Variovorax paradoxus: one gene and its partner. The protein of the gene in region 1 interacts with the protein of each later gene in a pairwise test. Links are inferred from orthologs where the notes say so. Each region holds a gene or a part of one and is shown on either strand. Other genes may lie near its edges.

The links.
Region 2: the proteins of NWF24_RS03080 (region 1) and nuoG interact in binary tests that used the Escherichia coli proteins (3 or more experiments, as listed by UniProt). The link is inferred for Variovorax paradoxus from one-to-one orthologs.

Annotation. Positions count from the first base shown.
Region 1 is NZ_CP102931.1:656,038-663,676, reverse strand. Bases 2,709-5,550 are described here. They hold NWF24_RS03080 (formate dehydrogenase subunit gamma), read right to left. Parts: upstream 4,476-5,550; coding sequence 3,942-4,475; downstream 2,709-3,941. Other genes in these bases: oxlT (oxalate/formate MFS antiporter), read right to left, coding at 5,344-5,550; NWF24_RS03075 (gamma carbonic anhydrase family protein), read right to left, coding at 4,738-5,277; NWF24_RS03085 (formate dehydrogenase beta subunit), read right to left, coding at 2,709-3,945. Also shown: fdhF (formate dehydrogenase subunit alpha), read right to left, coding at 1-2,351; more of NWF24_RS03085, read right to left, coding at 2,386-2,708; more of oxlT, read right to left, coding at 5,551-6,627; NWF24_RS03065 (hypothetical protein), read left to right, coding at 7,290-7,454; NWF24_RS03060 (LysR family transcriptional regulator), read right to left, coding at 7,497-7,639. UniProt on the Escherichia coli protein: NDH-1 shuttles electrons from NADH, via FMN and iron-sulfur (Fe-S) centers, to quinones in the respiratory chain. The immediate electron acceptor for the enzyme in this species is believed to be ubiquinone.
Region 2 is NZ_CP102931.1:4,392,285-4,399,122, forward strand. The notes cover bases 1,560-4,530. They hold nuoG (NADH-quinone oxidoreductase subunit NuoG), read right to left. Parts: upstream 4,146-4,530; coding sequence 1,974-4,145; downstream 1,560-1,973. Other genes in these bases: nuoH (NADH-quinone oxidoreductase subunit NuoH), read right to left, coding at 1,560-1,977; nuoF (NADH-quinone oxidoreductase subunit NuoF), read right to left, coding at 4,166-4,530. Also shown: NWF24_RS20730 (NADH-quinone oxidoreductase subunit J), read right to left, coding at 1-320; NADH-quinone oxidoreductase subunit NuoI, read right to left, coding at 359-880; more of nuoH, read right to left, coding at 898-1,559; more of nuoF, read right to left, coding at 4,531-5,506; NWF24_RS20755 (NADH-quinone oxidoreductase subunit NuoE family protein), read right to left, coding at 5,506-6,045; NWF24_RS20760 (NADH-quinone oxidoreductase subunit D), read right to left, coding at 6,056-6,838. UniProt on the Escherichia coli protein: NDH-1 shuttles electrons from NADH, via FMN and iron-sulfur (Fe-S) centers, to quinones in the respiratory chain. The immediate electron acceptor for the enzyme in this species is believed to be ubiquinone.

The DNA of each region.
Region 1 (7,639 bases):
TGGTCGATGTGCATCGTGGGCGTGCCGTCGGGCGCCTCGTCGTTGCAGGGCCACTGGATGCTGCCGAGCTCGTCGATGCGCTTGTAGCTCACGCCGTGGAAGGTGGGCGTCAGCGCGGCGATCTCGTCCATGATTTCTTCGGGGCTCTTGTAGTCCATCGGATAGCCGAGGGCCTGCGCGAGCTTCACGGTCACTTCCCAGTCGGCATAGCCGGCCTTCGGCGGCATCACCTTGCGAACGCGCGAGATGCGGCGCTCGGCGTTGGTGAAGGTGCCGTCCTTCTCCAGGAAGGAAGAGCCCGGCAGGAACACGTGCGCGTACTTGGCGGTTTCGTTGAGGAACATGTCCTGCACCACCACGCATTCCATGCCCATCATCGCGGCCGCCACGTGCTGCGTGTTCGGGTCGGACTGCACGATGTCCTCGCCCTCGCAGTACAGGCCCTTGAAGCTGCCGCCGATGGCGGCGTCGAACATGTTGGGAATGCGCAGGCCCGGCTCGGGGTTGATCTGCACGCCCCAGGCGGCTTCGAACGAGGCGCGCGTGGTGCTGTCGGACACATGGCGGTAGCCCGGCAGCTCATGCGGGAACGAGCCCATGTCGCACGCGCCCTGCACGTTGTTCTGGCCGCGCAGTGGATTTACGCCCACGCCTTCGCGCCCGACGTTGCCGGTGACCATCGCGAGGTTGGCGATGCCCATCACCGTGGTCGAGCCCTGGCTGTGCTCGGTCACGCCCAGGCCGTAGTAGATGGCGCCGTTGCCGGCCGTTGCAAACAGGCGCGCTGCGGCGCGCAACTCGGCTGCCGGCACGCCGGTCGCCTTCTCGGTGGCTTCGGGCGATTGCTCGGGCTGCTCGACGTACGACTTCCATTCCTTGAACGAAGCCGTGTCGCAGCGCTCTGCAACGAAGTCGTCGGCCATCAGGCCTTCGGTGACGATGACGTGCGCCAGTGCCGTCACCACCGCCACGTTGGTGCCCGGCTTGAGCTGCAGGTGGTGCGAAGCCTTTACATGAGGCGACTTCACGATGTCGATACGGCGCGGATCGACCACGATCAGCTTCGCGCCCTGGCGCAGCCGCTTCTTCATGCGCGAGGCGAACACCGGATGGCCGTCGGTCGGGTTGGCGCCGATCACCATGATGACGTCGGCCTTGTCGACCGAGGCAAAGGTCTGCGTGCCCGCCGATTCGCCCAGCGTCTGCTTCAGGCCGTAGCCCGTGGGCGAGTGGCACACGCGCGCGCAGGTGTCGACGTTGTTGTTGCCGAAGGCGGCGCGCACCAGCTTCTGGACCAGGTAGGTTTCCTCGTTGGTGCAGCGCGACGAGGTGATGCCGCCGATCGAGTCCTTGCCGTACTTGGCCTGCAGGCGCTTGAACTCGCCCGCGGCGTAGTTGAGCGCGGTGTCCCAGCTCACTTCCTGCCATGGGTCGGTGATGTTCTTGCGGATCATCGGCTTGAGCATGCGGTCCTGGTGCGTCGCGTAGCCCCAGGCGAAGCGGCCCTTGACGCAGGAGTGGCCTTCGTTGGCCTTGCCGTCTTTCCACGGCACCATGCGCACGACCTCGTTGCCTTTCATCTCGGCCTTGAAGGCGCAGCCCACGCCGCAGTAGGCGCAGGTGGTGATCACGCTGTGCTCGGGCTGGCCGAGCCAGATCACCGACTTTTCCTGCAGGGTGGCGGTGGGGCAGGCTTCGACGCAGGCGCCGCAGCTCACGCACTCCGAATCCATGAAGGCCTCGTCCTGGCCCGGCGACACGCGCGACTCGAAGCCGCGGCCGCTGATGGTCAGCGCGAAGGTGCCCTGCGTTTCCTCGCAGGCGCGCACGCAGCGGTTGCACACGATGCACTTCGACGGGTCGTAGCTGAAGTACGGGTTCGACTCGTCCTTCTCGCTCTTCAGGTGGTTGGCGCCGTCGAAACCGTAGCGCACGTTGCGCAGGCCGGTGACGCCCGCCATGTCCTGCAGTTCGCAGTTGCCGTTGGCCGAGCAGGTGAGGCAGTCCAGCGGATGGTCGGAGATGTAGAGCTCCATCACGCCCTTGCGCAGGTCCTGCAGCTTGGGCGTCTGGGTGCGCACCTTCATGCCGGCTTCGGCGGGCGTGGTGCAAGAGGCCGGAAAGCCCTTGCGGCCTTCGATCTCGACCAGGCACAGCCGGCAGGAGCCGAAGGGCTCCAGGCTGTCGGTAGCGCAGAGCTTGGGCACCTGGATGCCCGCATCCACCGCCGCGCGCATCAGCGAAGTGCCCGCGGGCACCGTCACTTCGTTGCCGTCGATCTCCAGCGTCACCTCGCGCGTGGATTCGCGCTTGGGGGTGCCGTAATCGGTTTCCTTGAGATGGTCCAACATGTCTTTCTTACTCCTGCTGCTGCGCCGCAACCGCCTAGGCAGCTTCGCGATCGGGAACCACGAGACCGAAGTCCTGCGGGAAGTGGTCGAGTGCCGAGAGCACCGGAAACGGCGTCATGCCGCCCATGGCGCACAGCGAGCCGTGGACCATCGTGTTGCACAGGTCGCGCAGCAAGATCACCTGCTGCGGACGGTTCTGGTTGCTGCGGATCTTGTCGATCACCTCGACGCCACGCGTCGAGCCGATGCGGCAGGGCGTGCACTTGCCGCACGACTCGAGCGCGCAGAACTCCATGGCATAGCGCGCGAGCTTCGACAGGTCGGCCGTGTCGTCGTGCACCACGATGCCGCCATGGCCCACCGTGCCGCCGACGGCTGCATAGGCTTCGTAGTCGAGCGGCAGGTCCCATTGCGATTCGGGCAGGTAGGCGCCCAGCGGCCCGCCGACCTGCACCGCCTTGATCGGCCGGCCCGAGGCGGAGCCGCCGCCGTAGTCGTACAGCAACTCGCGCAGCGTGACGCCGAAGGCCTTCTCCACCAGGCCGCCGTACTTGATGTTGCCGGCCAGTTGCATCGGCAGCGTGCCGCGCGAACGGCCGACGCCGTAGTCGCGATAGAAGGCCGCGCCGCGCGCCAGGATCAGCGGCACGCTTGCCAGCGTGATGACGTTGTTGATCAGCGTGGGCTGGCCGAACAGCCCTTCGATGGCCGGCAGCGGCGGCTTGGCGCGCACGATGCCGCGCTTGCCTTCGAGGCTTTCGAGCAGCGCCGTTTCTTCGCCGCACACATACGAGCCTGCGCCCTTGCGCACGGCGAGCGAGAAGCGCTTGCCCGAACGCAGGATGTTGTCGCCGAGAAAGCCCGCTGCCTCGGCGATGCGGATGGCCTCGTTCAGCGTCGCTATCGCGTGCGGGTATTCGGAGCGCACGTAGATGTAGCCCTGCGTCGCGCCGGTGGCGAGGCCGGCGATGGTCATGCCCTCGATCAGCATGAAGGGGTCGCCCTCCATCGTCATGCGGTCGGAGTAGGTGCCCGAGTCGCCTTCGTCGGCATTGCAGACGATGTACTTCTGCGCCGCAGCCGTGCCCAATACCGTCTTCCACTTGATGCCGGCCGGAAAGGCCGCGCCACCGCGCCCGCGCAGCCCCGAGTCGAGCACCTGCTGCACGATTTCTTCGGGTGCGAGCGCCAGCGCGCGGCGCAGGCCGGCAAAGCCTTCGTAGGCCTGGTAGTCGGTCAGCGACACCGGGTCGGTGATGCCCATGCGCGCGAAGGTCAGGCGCTCCTGCTTCTTGAGGTAGGGAATGTCTTCGGTCAGGCCGAGCGCGAGCGGATGCTTGCCGCCGGTGAGGAAGCCGGCATCGAACAGGCCAGCCACGTCGTCGGGCGTCACCGGTCCGTAGGCGATGCGGCCGCTCGGCGTGTTCACTTCGACCAGCGGTTCGAGCCAGAACATGCCGCGCGAACCGTTGCGCACGAGTTCGAGCATGAGGCCGCGCGCGGCGGCTTCCTTCGCGATGCATCGGGCCACGCGGTCGGCGCCTGCAGCAAGCGCTGCCGAGTCACGCGGCACGTAGACGGTGATGGTGCTCATGCACGGCCTCCTGCGGTCTGCGCGACCAATGCATCGAAGCTCTTGGCCGTCATGCGCGCATGCGGCTGGTCGTCCAGCGTCATCGCGGGCGACGAGGCGCACAGGCCGAGGCAGAACGCGGGCTCCAGCGTGAAGGCGCCGTCCTTCGAGGTGCCATGCGCGCTGCATCCCAGTCGCAGCTCCGCGTGGGCGAGCAGCGCGTCCGCACCCATGGCCTGGCAGGCCTCGGCGCGGCAGATCTGGATCACGTGGCGGCCCGCGGGCTCGGCACGGAAGTGGTGGTAGTAGGTGACGACACCGTGCACCTCCGCACGCGAGAGGTTCAGCGCGTCGGCGATCACTGGCACCGTGTGCGCGGGGATGTAGCCCAATGCGTCCTGCACGTCGTGCAGGATCGGCAGCAGCGCGCCGGGTTCGTCCGCATGCTGCAGCAGGCTGCGATGCACGGCGACGAGTTCGTCTTCCTTGTCGGTGGGGCCGAAGGCCGGATGCGGTACCTCGTGCCCCTGCTGCGCTTGTTGTAGTTTCATGATCCCGTCCGATCTGGTCCGTTGCCGGCGCCGCTGCTGCATTGCTGTCTGCCTGCAAGCGGAGCTGTTTTCATCGTGGTTCTGTCACGGGACCAACGTCATGAAATTCGACGTGAATCCCGCGGCCATCCGCTTGAGGATCACTGTCGATGAATCGGGCGCCGGGGGCCTTGACGCAAGTCAATTTCCGCCGAAACAAGCACGGTGCCAATGCGCACAAACCCTGCGGGCGCGCAGGGTTTCGGGAGGGTGCGGAAAGGCCCTAACGGGCGAAGGGACCGGCGCTGTCGCGCGCCCTGCGCAGAAGCGCTTCGGCCTCGGCGTCATCGACCTCGCCCGTCACCTTCGCGGGCCTGCCCGCGATGCGCGAGCGGTCGGGAAAGACCTTGCCCTCGGTCAGCAGCGAACCGGACTCGACGATGCACGCACGGCCGACCACCGAGCCGTTGAGCGCAATGGTGTGCTCGCCGACTACTGCGCCGTCGCCAACGGTGCAGCCGTGGAGCATCACATGCGGCTCCACCGTCACGTCGTCGCCGATGGTCAACGGATAGCCCGGGTCGGCATGCAGCATCACGCCCGCCTGCACATGGCTGCCGCGGCCGATGGTGATGGGCTCGTTGTCGCCGCGCAGCACCGCATTCGCGCCGACGCGGCTGCCGGCTGCGAGCACGACCTGGCCGATCACGCTGGCGCTCTCGGCCACGCGGGCGCTGGCGTCGATGACCGGTTCATGCGCGTCAAGTCGGTAGATGGTCACTGCGGGCTCCTGTGCATCGGCGAAAAGCCCTGCCATCTTCATGGCAGGGCTGCGTGGGCGAAAGAAAGCCGGATGGTACCGGCTGACGGAAAGCCGATGTTGGTCTATTTATTCGACGACGCGGCTCGCCTCGATGTGCTTGCGGCGCATCGGCCGCAACACGAACCACGCCATCAGCGCCGCGAGCGCATTGACCGCGCTGGCCACGATGAAGACCGCCTGCCAGCTGCCGGTGGCTGCCGCGAGCACGCTCGACAACGGCACCAGCAGCGAGGCCGTGCCCTTCGCGGTGTAGAGCATGCCGGCGTTCGACGCCGCGTACTTCGATCCGAAGGTGTCGGCGCAGGTCGATGGGAACAGGCTGTAGATCTCGCCCCAGGCAAAGAACACGATACCCGTCAGGATCACGAAGAGCACTGGGTTCTGGCCGTAGTGGTAGAGCATCAGAATGCCGACCGACTCCATCGCGAAGGCGATGAACATGGTCTGCTCGCGACCGATCTTGTCGGACACCCAGCCGAAGAAGGGCCGCGTAAGCCCGTTGAGCACACGGTCGATGGCGAGCGCGAAGGTCAGCGCGGGCAGCACCAGGCCCATGATGTTGACCGGCACGTCCATGATCTTGAAGTCCTTGGCGATAGGCGCGAGCTGCGCCGTGGCCATGAGGCCGCCGGCGGCCACCATCACGAACATCGCGTACATCACCCAGAACACGGGCGAACGCAGCACCTCGGACGGCGCGTAGTCGCGGCCCGCCTGCTGCACGTTGCGGCTGTTCGACGCCTTGGAGTGGCTGGGCGCGCGGGTCAGCATCCATGCGAGCAGGAACACGATGAGTCCCTGCCCGATCCCAAAATACAGAAACGCAGATTCATAGCCGCTCGACTTGATCATCGCGGAGATCGGAATGATCGTGAGGGCCGAGCCCGCACCGAAGCCCGCTGCGGTCATGCCCGCGGCAAGCCCCCGGCGATCGGGGAACCACTTGAGCGCATTGCCCACGCAGGTGCCGTAGACAGCGCCGGCGCCGATACCGCCAACGGCCGCCGCGATGTACAGCAGCAGCAGCGAGTCGGCCACCGAGTTGAGCACCCAACCCAGGCCGCACAGCACGCCGCCCACCAGCACCACCGGACGCGGGCCGAAGCGGTCGACCAGATAGCCTTCGATGGGCACGAGCCATGTCTCTGTGAGCACGAAGATGGTGAACGCGACCTGGATCGCGGCGCGGCTCCAGCCGTGCTTGTCTGCGATCGGATTGACGAAGAGCGTCCATCCGTACTGCAGGTTCGCGATCATCGCCATGCAGACGATGCCGATCAGCAACTGCCCCCATCGGAACGCCTCGGACCGCGTCGCGGTGGCGCCATAGGTTTCGGACGGGGGGTACATCGCGGGGTTGGAACCCGCGGTCGTGGAGGTGGGCCGAGTCATGGAGTTGTCCTTGGTGTTTTCGTTTAAGTCCGACAGGCTGCGAATACAGAGCAATCAGTCGAGCGATCGGTGCGCATCGAAAGGCGACGAGGTTTCCTTGGCATCGCTACACGGCATTGGGATCACCAGTTTTCTGCGCGTGAATGACTGTCGGACCGAGCGACTCAAAAACTCTTGACCTCAGTCAAGTTCACACGAATCGCGCTCTCGTGGGACCCCCGTGATATCCCTAGCACGAGGTCTCGTTGCGCGCGCATTTTGCGTGTGTCGGATGCCGCACTGAACACACTGCGATGCGTGCACGCATCACGCTGCATGCGATGTGCATCGCGCGATGCGATGGCATTGCGATGAAGAAAAAATCGCGGAAGTCTTCGCGCGAACTTTCGATGGCCCGTGCGATGGCCTTCATGAATTTGCGATGCGCGTTGCTCGCTCCGTCATGTGCTCCGGAAGCGCTCCCGCAGACGGGTTTCTGGCCTACGCAAGAACCTGTCTGCCTCCGAAAAAATTGACCTAGGTCAAGAAACGCGAAAATGGCGTTTGCTCTCGTCTAGGGTAAACCCTAAAATTCAGGGTAATCCCTTCGGTCTTTTAGATTCAATCCTTTGGAGCCCTCAATGAGCCACACCACCCTGAATTCCAGCAGCCTCCGTACCCCTGCCTCTTCGTCCACCGCCAACGACGCAATGCGCGAGCTGTTCGCCGCACTGCCGATCGTGATCTTCTACAAGGCCGCACGCGCCGCGCTGATGCAACGCCGCAGGGCGGCAGTGCAGCGTTGAGCCGCCGCACCGGACCCCTCCCCCACAAAGAGCGCGCGCGAGTTACTCGCCGCGCTCTTTTTCCTTGTGGTTCCCGAACGGCACGATCTGCGAGATCAGCGACGGCCCGTCGCTCAGCAGAAAGTCCTTGAAGGCCTGCGCCACCGGCGGCAGGCGCTTGCTTCGGCGGTGCACCACGTACCAGT
Region 2 (6,838 bases), 3.7 Mb from region 1 along the record:
GCCATTTCGAGCGCAATCAGCGCACCCACGCCCGCCGCCAGCGGAAAGTGCTTCCAGAAGCCCTCCCGCAAGCCGTCGACGTTGATGTCCAGCATCATCACCACGAACAGGAAGAGCACCATCACGGCGCCGACATATACCAGCACGAGCGAGATCGCGAGGAACTCGGCACGCAGCAGCAGCCAGATGGCCGATGCCTGGAAGAAGGCCAGAACCAGGTACAGCGCGGCGTACACGGGGTTGCGGGCGGTGATGACGCGGAACGCTGCAAACAGCAGCACCACGGCAAACAGATAGAACAGACCGGTCTTGACGTCCATTGGAATTCGAATTGGTACGGGGTTCGGGCTGGTCGGAATCAGCGGTACTTGGCGTCAGCCGCCTTGTTCGCTGCGATTTCTTTTTCGTAGCGGTCGCCCACGGCCAGCAGCATGTCCTTGGTGAAGTACAGGTCGCCGCGCTTTTCGCCGTGGTATTCGAAGATGTGCGTCTCGACGATCGAGTCGACCGGGCAGCTCTCTTCGCAGAAGCCGCAGAAGATGCACTTGGTCAGATCGATGTCGTAGCGCGTGGTGCGGCGCGAGCCGTCGTCGCGCACATCCGATTCGATGGTGATGGCCAGCGCCGGGCAGACGGCTTCGCAGAGCTTGCAGGCAATGCAACGCTCTTCGCCGTTTTCATAGCGGCGCAGCGCGTGCAGGCCGCGGAAACGCGGCGACAGCGGCGTCTTCTCTTCGGGAAACTGCACCGTGATCTTGCGGGCAAAGGCGTACTTGCCGGTGATGGCCAGGCCCTTGAACAGTTCGAACAGCATGAAGCTGCCCAGGAAGTCCTTGAGCGAGAACGGCGCGGACGGTGTTGCGGTGTGCGCAGCAGACATGATGTTGGCGCTTCCTGTTATTTCCAGATGTTGAACGGCGTCTGCATCCAGCCACCGACCACGACCAGCCACACGAGGGTGACGGGAATGAAGATCTTCCAGCCCAGACGCATGATCTGGTCATAGCGGAAGCGCGGGAACGTCGAACGCACCCACAGGAACATGGTGACCACGCAGAAGGTCTTGAGGCCCAGCCAGATCCAGCCCGGAATGAAGCTCAGGAACTCGAACGGCGGCAGCCATCCGCCGAGGAACAGCACCACGGTCAGGATCGAGACGAGCCACATGTTCGCGTACTCGGCCAGGAAGAACATCGCGAAGCTCATGCCCGAGTACTCGATCATGTGGCCAGCAACGATTTCGGACTCGCCTTCCACCACGTCGAACGGGTGGCGGTTGGTCTCGGCCAGGCCGGAGATGAAGTACACGACGAAGATCGGCAGCAGCGGCAGCCAGTTCCACGACAGGAAGCCGACGCCCATGTTGGCGAACATGCCCTTGCCCTGGACATTCACGATCTCGCTCATGTTCAGGCTACCCGTGACCATCAGCACCACGACGAAGCAGAAGCCCATCGCGATTTCGTAGCTCACCATCTGTGCCGAGGCGCGCAGCGCGCCCAGGAAGGCGTACTTCGAGTTCGAGGCCCAGCCGGCGATGATCACGCCGTATACCTCGAGCGAAGTGATGGCCATCACGAACAGCAAACCAGCGTTGATGTTGGCCAGCGCCACGTCGGGGCCGAACGGAATCACGGCCCATGCGGCGAGCGCCGGCATGATGGTCATGATCGGGCCCAGCAGGAACAGGCCCTTGTTGGCGACCGTCGGAAGAATGATTTCCTTGGTCATCAGCTTGAGCGCGTCGGCGATCGGCTGGAGTAGGCCCAGTGGTCCGATGCGGTTCGGGCCGATGCGGATCTGCGTGAAGCCGATGGCCTTGCGCTCCCACAGCGTGAGGTACGCCACGGCCAGCATCAGCGGGATCACCACCACGATGATCTTGATCAGCGTCCAGATCAGGGGCCAGACCACGGCGGTCCACCAGCCTGCGGCAACCAGCCCCTGGCCGAAGCCATGAATGGTGTCGACGATCATGCCAGTGCCTCCTCGGCACGCGCCGACACGTTCGATCCAGCCGATGCATTGCGCGCGTCGGCGGTCAGTTGCAGTGACGGTGCGCGACGCACGATCGAGTCGAGCTGGTAGATGCTGGCGACCACGGGAGCGGCAGTCGCACCGCTGGAAGCGACGGCATTGGCGGAGGTGGCGTTGCTCAGCGCGTTCGCCGGCACCGCACCCTTGTCACCGATGGTGGCCAGTACATCGGCAGTCGATTCGAACGCGAAGCCGGGCAGACCCAGCAGGTTGGCCAGCACGCGCAGCACCTTCCACGCCGGACGCGTTTCGCCTTGCGGCTTCACGACAGCATGGAAACCTTGCAAGCGGCCTTCGGCATTGACGAAGGTACCGGGGGTTTCGGTGAAAGGAGCGATCGGGAGCAGCACGTCGCTGAACTCGAGGTTGGCCTTGAAGGGGCTCAGCGTGACGACCATTTGCGCATTGCCGATGACATCGGCAGCGGCGGCGCCAGCAGCCGAGTCGAACACCGGCTCGGTGTTCAGCAGCATCACGGCCTTCAGGCCGGAACCGGCGGCGAGCATGCGGCCCGCATCGAGACCGCCGTTCTTCGGGAAAGCGCCGACGATCTGCGCGCCAACGGTGTTGGCGGCTTCAGTCAGGTAGCCGACGGTGGCGCCCGTTTGCGCGCCGATCCAGTTCGCCAGGGCCAGCAGGCTGCTGGCTTGTGCGTGGTGGGCGGCGGCATTGCCGAGCAGGATGGCCTTGCGTTCGCCACTCAGCAGCGAGGCTGCGATGGCTTGCGCGGCGGCGTCCGGCGCGTTCTTCGGTGCCAGGGGCGCGGTTGCGCCATTGGTCTGGCCGATGGCGGCGGCAACTGCGGCCAGCGCCTCGACCCATTGGTCGGCTTCGACGATGGACGATTGCGCCACGTCGATGGCCCAGGCGTCGCGGGCAGCCATCAGGCTGGCCGAGGTGATCACCGACAGCGCGGCGCCCTTGCGCACGGCCTGGCGGATGCGCTGCGCGAACAGCGGATGTTCCTTGCGCAGGTTCGAGCCCACGACCAGCGCGCGCTGCACTTGCGTGAGCGAAGCGATCGAGGTACCGAGCCAGCGCACGCCTTCGAACGCCGTGAATTCGGCATTGCGCAGGCGGTAGTCGATGTTGTCGCTGCCGAGTTCACGCGTGAGCATGGCGGCGAGCTGCAGCTCTTCGAGCGTGCTGTGCGGGCTGACGAGCGTGCCAATGCTTTGTGCACCGTGGTCGGCCTTGATCTGCTTCAGGCCATTGGCGACGTACTCGAGCGCCGTCTGCCAGTCGACCTGCTGCCACTGGCCGCCCTGCTTCAGCATGGGCTGCGTCAGGCGTTCCGGGCCGTTGAGGGCTTCGTACGAGAAACGGTCGCGGTCGGCAATCCAGCATTCGTTGACGTCTTCGTTCTCGAGCGGCACCACGCGCATCACGCGGTTGTTCTTGACCTGGACGATCAGGTTGGCACCGGTCGAATCGTGCGGGCTCACCGACTTGCGGCGCGACAGCTCCCAGGTACGGGCGCTGTAGCGGAAAGGCTTGCTCGTGAGCGCACCGACCGGGCAGATGTCGATCATGTTGCCCGACAGCTCGGAGTCGACCGAGTCGCCGAGGAAGGTTTCGATTTCGGAGTGCTCGCCGCGGTGCGACATGCCGAGCTCCATCACGCCGGCCACTTCCTGGCCAAAGCGGACGCAGCGCGTGCAATGGATGCAGCGGCTCATTTCTTCCATGCTGATCAGCGGGCCCACGTCCTTGTGGAACACGACGCGCTTTTCTTCTTCGTAGCGCGAAGAAGAACCGCCGTAGCCCACGGCCAGATCTTGCAGTTGGCACTCGCCGCCCTGGTCGCAAATGGGGCAATCCAGCGGGTGGTTGATCAGGAGGAACTCCATGACCGACTGCTGCGCCTTGATGGCCTTTTCGCTCTTGGTGCGAACGATCATGCCCTGCGTGACGGGGGTGGCGCAGGCCGGCATCGGCTTGGGCGCCTTTTCCACGTCGACCAGGCACATGCGGCAGTTGGCCGCGATGCTGAGTTTCTTGTGATAGCAGAAGTGCGGGATGTACGTGCCCGCCTTGTCGGCAGCATGCATCACCATGCTGCCTTCGGTCACTTCGACCTTCTTGCCGTCGAGTTCGATTTCGATCATGAGTATGTTTCTTCTCGCGCTCAGGCCTTGACGGGCGCCGTCGGAACGTAGCCCGGGATCAGGGCTTCGAACTCGTGACGGAAGTGCTTGATCATGGCGCGCACCGGCATCGCTGCCGCATCGCCGAGCGCACAGATGGTGCGGCCCATGATGTCGCCGGCGACGGAGTCCAGCAGTTGCAGGTCGCTGGGCTTGCCCTGCCCGTTGTGGATGCGGTCCACCACGCGGTAGAGCCAGCCCGTGCCTTCGCGGCAGGGAGTGCATTGGCCGCAGGACTCGTGCATGTAGAAGTACGAGAGGCGCTTGAGCGACTCGACCATCGAGCGGCTGTCGTCCATGACGATCACCGCGCCCGAACCGAGCATGGAGCCGGCCTTGGCGATGGAGTCGTAGTCCATGGTGCAGGCCATCATGATGTCGGCCGGCAGCACCGGCGCCGACGATCCGCCGGGGATCACGGCCTTCAGCGTGCGACCCTTGCGCACGCCACCGGCTAGCTCGAGGAGCTTGGAGAACGGCGTGCCCATGGGCACTTCGTAGTTGCCGGGCAGCTCGACGTCACCGCTCACCGAGTAGATCTTGGTGCCGCCGTTGTTCGGCTTGCCGCATTCGAGGTAGGCCGGACCGCCGTTGCGGATGATCCAGGGCACCGCCGCGAAGGTCTCGGTGTTGTTGATGGTGGTCGGCTTGCCGTACAGGCCGAAGCTGGCCGGGAACGGCGGCTTGAAGCGCGGCTGGCCCTTCTTGCCTTCGAGCGATTCGAGCAGCGCGGTTTCTTCGCCGCAGATGTAGGCGCCGAAGCCGTGGGCGGCGTGCAACTGGAAGTTGTACGTGCTGCCCATGATCTTGTCGCCGAGGTAGCCGGCGGCGCGCGCCTCTTCGAGGGCTTCCTCGAAGCGGTCGTAGCTCTGGAAGATCTCGCCGTGGATGTAGTTGTAGCCCACGCTGATGCCCATCGCATACGCGGCGATGGCCATGCCTTCGATCACGATGTGCGGGTTGAACTGCAGGATGTCGCGGTCCTTGCACGTGCCCGGTTCGCCTTCGTCCGAATTGCAGACGAGGTACTTCTGGCCCGGGAACTGGCGGGGCATGAAGCTCCACTTCAGGCCGGTCGGGAAACCTGCGCCGCCACGGCCGCGCAGGCCCGAAGCCTTGACTTCGGCGATCACCTGGTCGGGCGTGAGGCCCTCGGTGAGAATCTTGCGCAAGGCCTGGTAGCCGCCGCGCGCTTCGTAGTCGGCCAGACGCCAGTTGGTGCCGTCGAGGCCCGCATAGATCTGCGGTTCGATGTGGCGGTCATGGAAACAGGTCTGGACGCCTGTCGCCTGGAACTGCTGGAGCACTTGTTCGGGTGACATCAGGCCGCCTCCCCTTTGGTGGAACCGCGCAGGCCTTCGATGAGCTGGTCGAGCTTCTCGTTGCTCATGAAGCTGCACATGGTGCGGTCATTGACCAGCATCACGGGCGAATCGGCGCAAGCACCCAGGCATTCGCTCTGCTGCAGCGTGAACAGGCCATCGGCCGTGGTCTCGCCCATCCTGATGCCGAGCTTCTTCTCGAGGTGTACGAGGGCGGTGACGCCGTCGCGCAGCTGGCAAGGCAGGTTGGTGCACACGTTGAGCTTGAACTTGCCCACCGGATGCTGGTTGTACATGTTGTAGAAGGTCGTCACTTCATGCACGGCGATGGGCGCCATGCCGAGGTACTCGGCAATCTCGCGCTCGCGCTGCAGACTGACGTGGCCCTCGTCCTGCTGGACGATGGCGAGGCAGGCCATCACGGCGGATTGCTTGCCTGCTTCGGGGTACTTGGCGACCTCGCGCGCAAAGCGCTCGAGGATCGTAGTCTTCAACGGCGCCGAGGGCGCCGCGTCATGGTGGGTCGAGGAAGTCGTCATTCGCTCTTTCTCACCTGTCGATCTCGCCGAACACGATGTCCATCGTGCCGATCACCGCGACAGCGTCGGCGATCATGTGACCGCGCGACATTTCGTCGAGGGCGGCGAGGTGCGGGAAACCAGGGGCGCGGATCTTCAGGCGGTACGGCTTGTTGGCGCCGTCGCTCACGAGATAGATGCCGAACTCGCCCTTCGGATGCTCGACGGCGGCATACGCCTCGCCTTCGGGCACGTGGAAGCCTTCGGTGAAGAGCTTGAAATGGTGGATCAGCTCCTCCATGTTCGCTTTCATCGATTCGCGCGCGGGCGCGGCGACCTTGTGGTTGTCGGTGATGACAGGACCAGGGTTGGCGCGCAGCCAGGCCGAGCACTGCTGGATGATCTTGTTGGCCTGTCGCATCTCTTCGACGCGGACCAGGTAGCGGTCGTAGCAGTCGCCGGTCTTGCCGACGGGCACGTCGAACTGCATTTGGTCGTAGACGTCGTAGGGCTGCTTCTTGCGCAGGTCCCATTCGATGCCCGAGCCGCGCAGCATGGGGCCGGTGAAGCCGAGGTTCAGCGCGCGCTCCGGCGTGACCACGCCGATGCCCACAGTGCGCTGCTTCCAGATGCGGTTGTCGGTGAGCAGCGTCTCGTACTCGTCGACCATCTTAGGAAAGCGCTTGCAGAAGGCGTCGATGAAGTCGAGCAGCGACCCCTGGCGATCTTCGTTCAGGCGCTCGATGGCCTTGGCATTCTTGATCTTGCTGACCTTGTACTGCGGCATCGCGTCAGGCAGGTCGCGGTACACGCC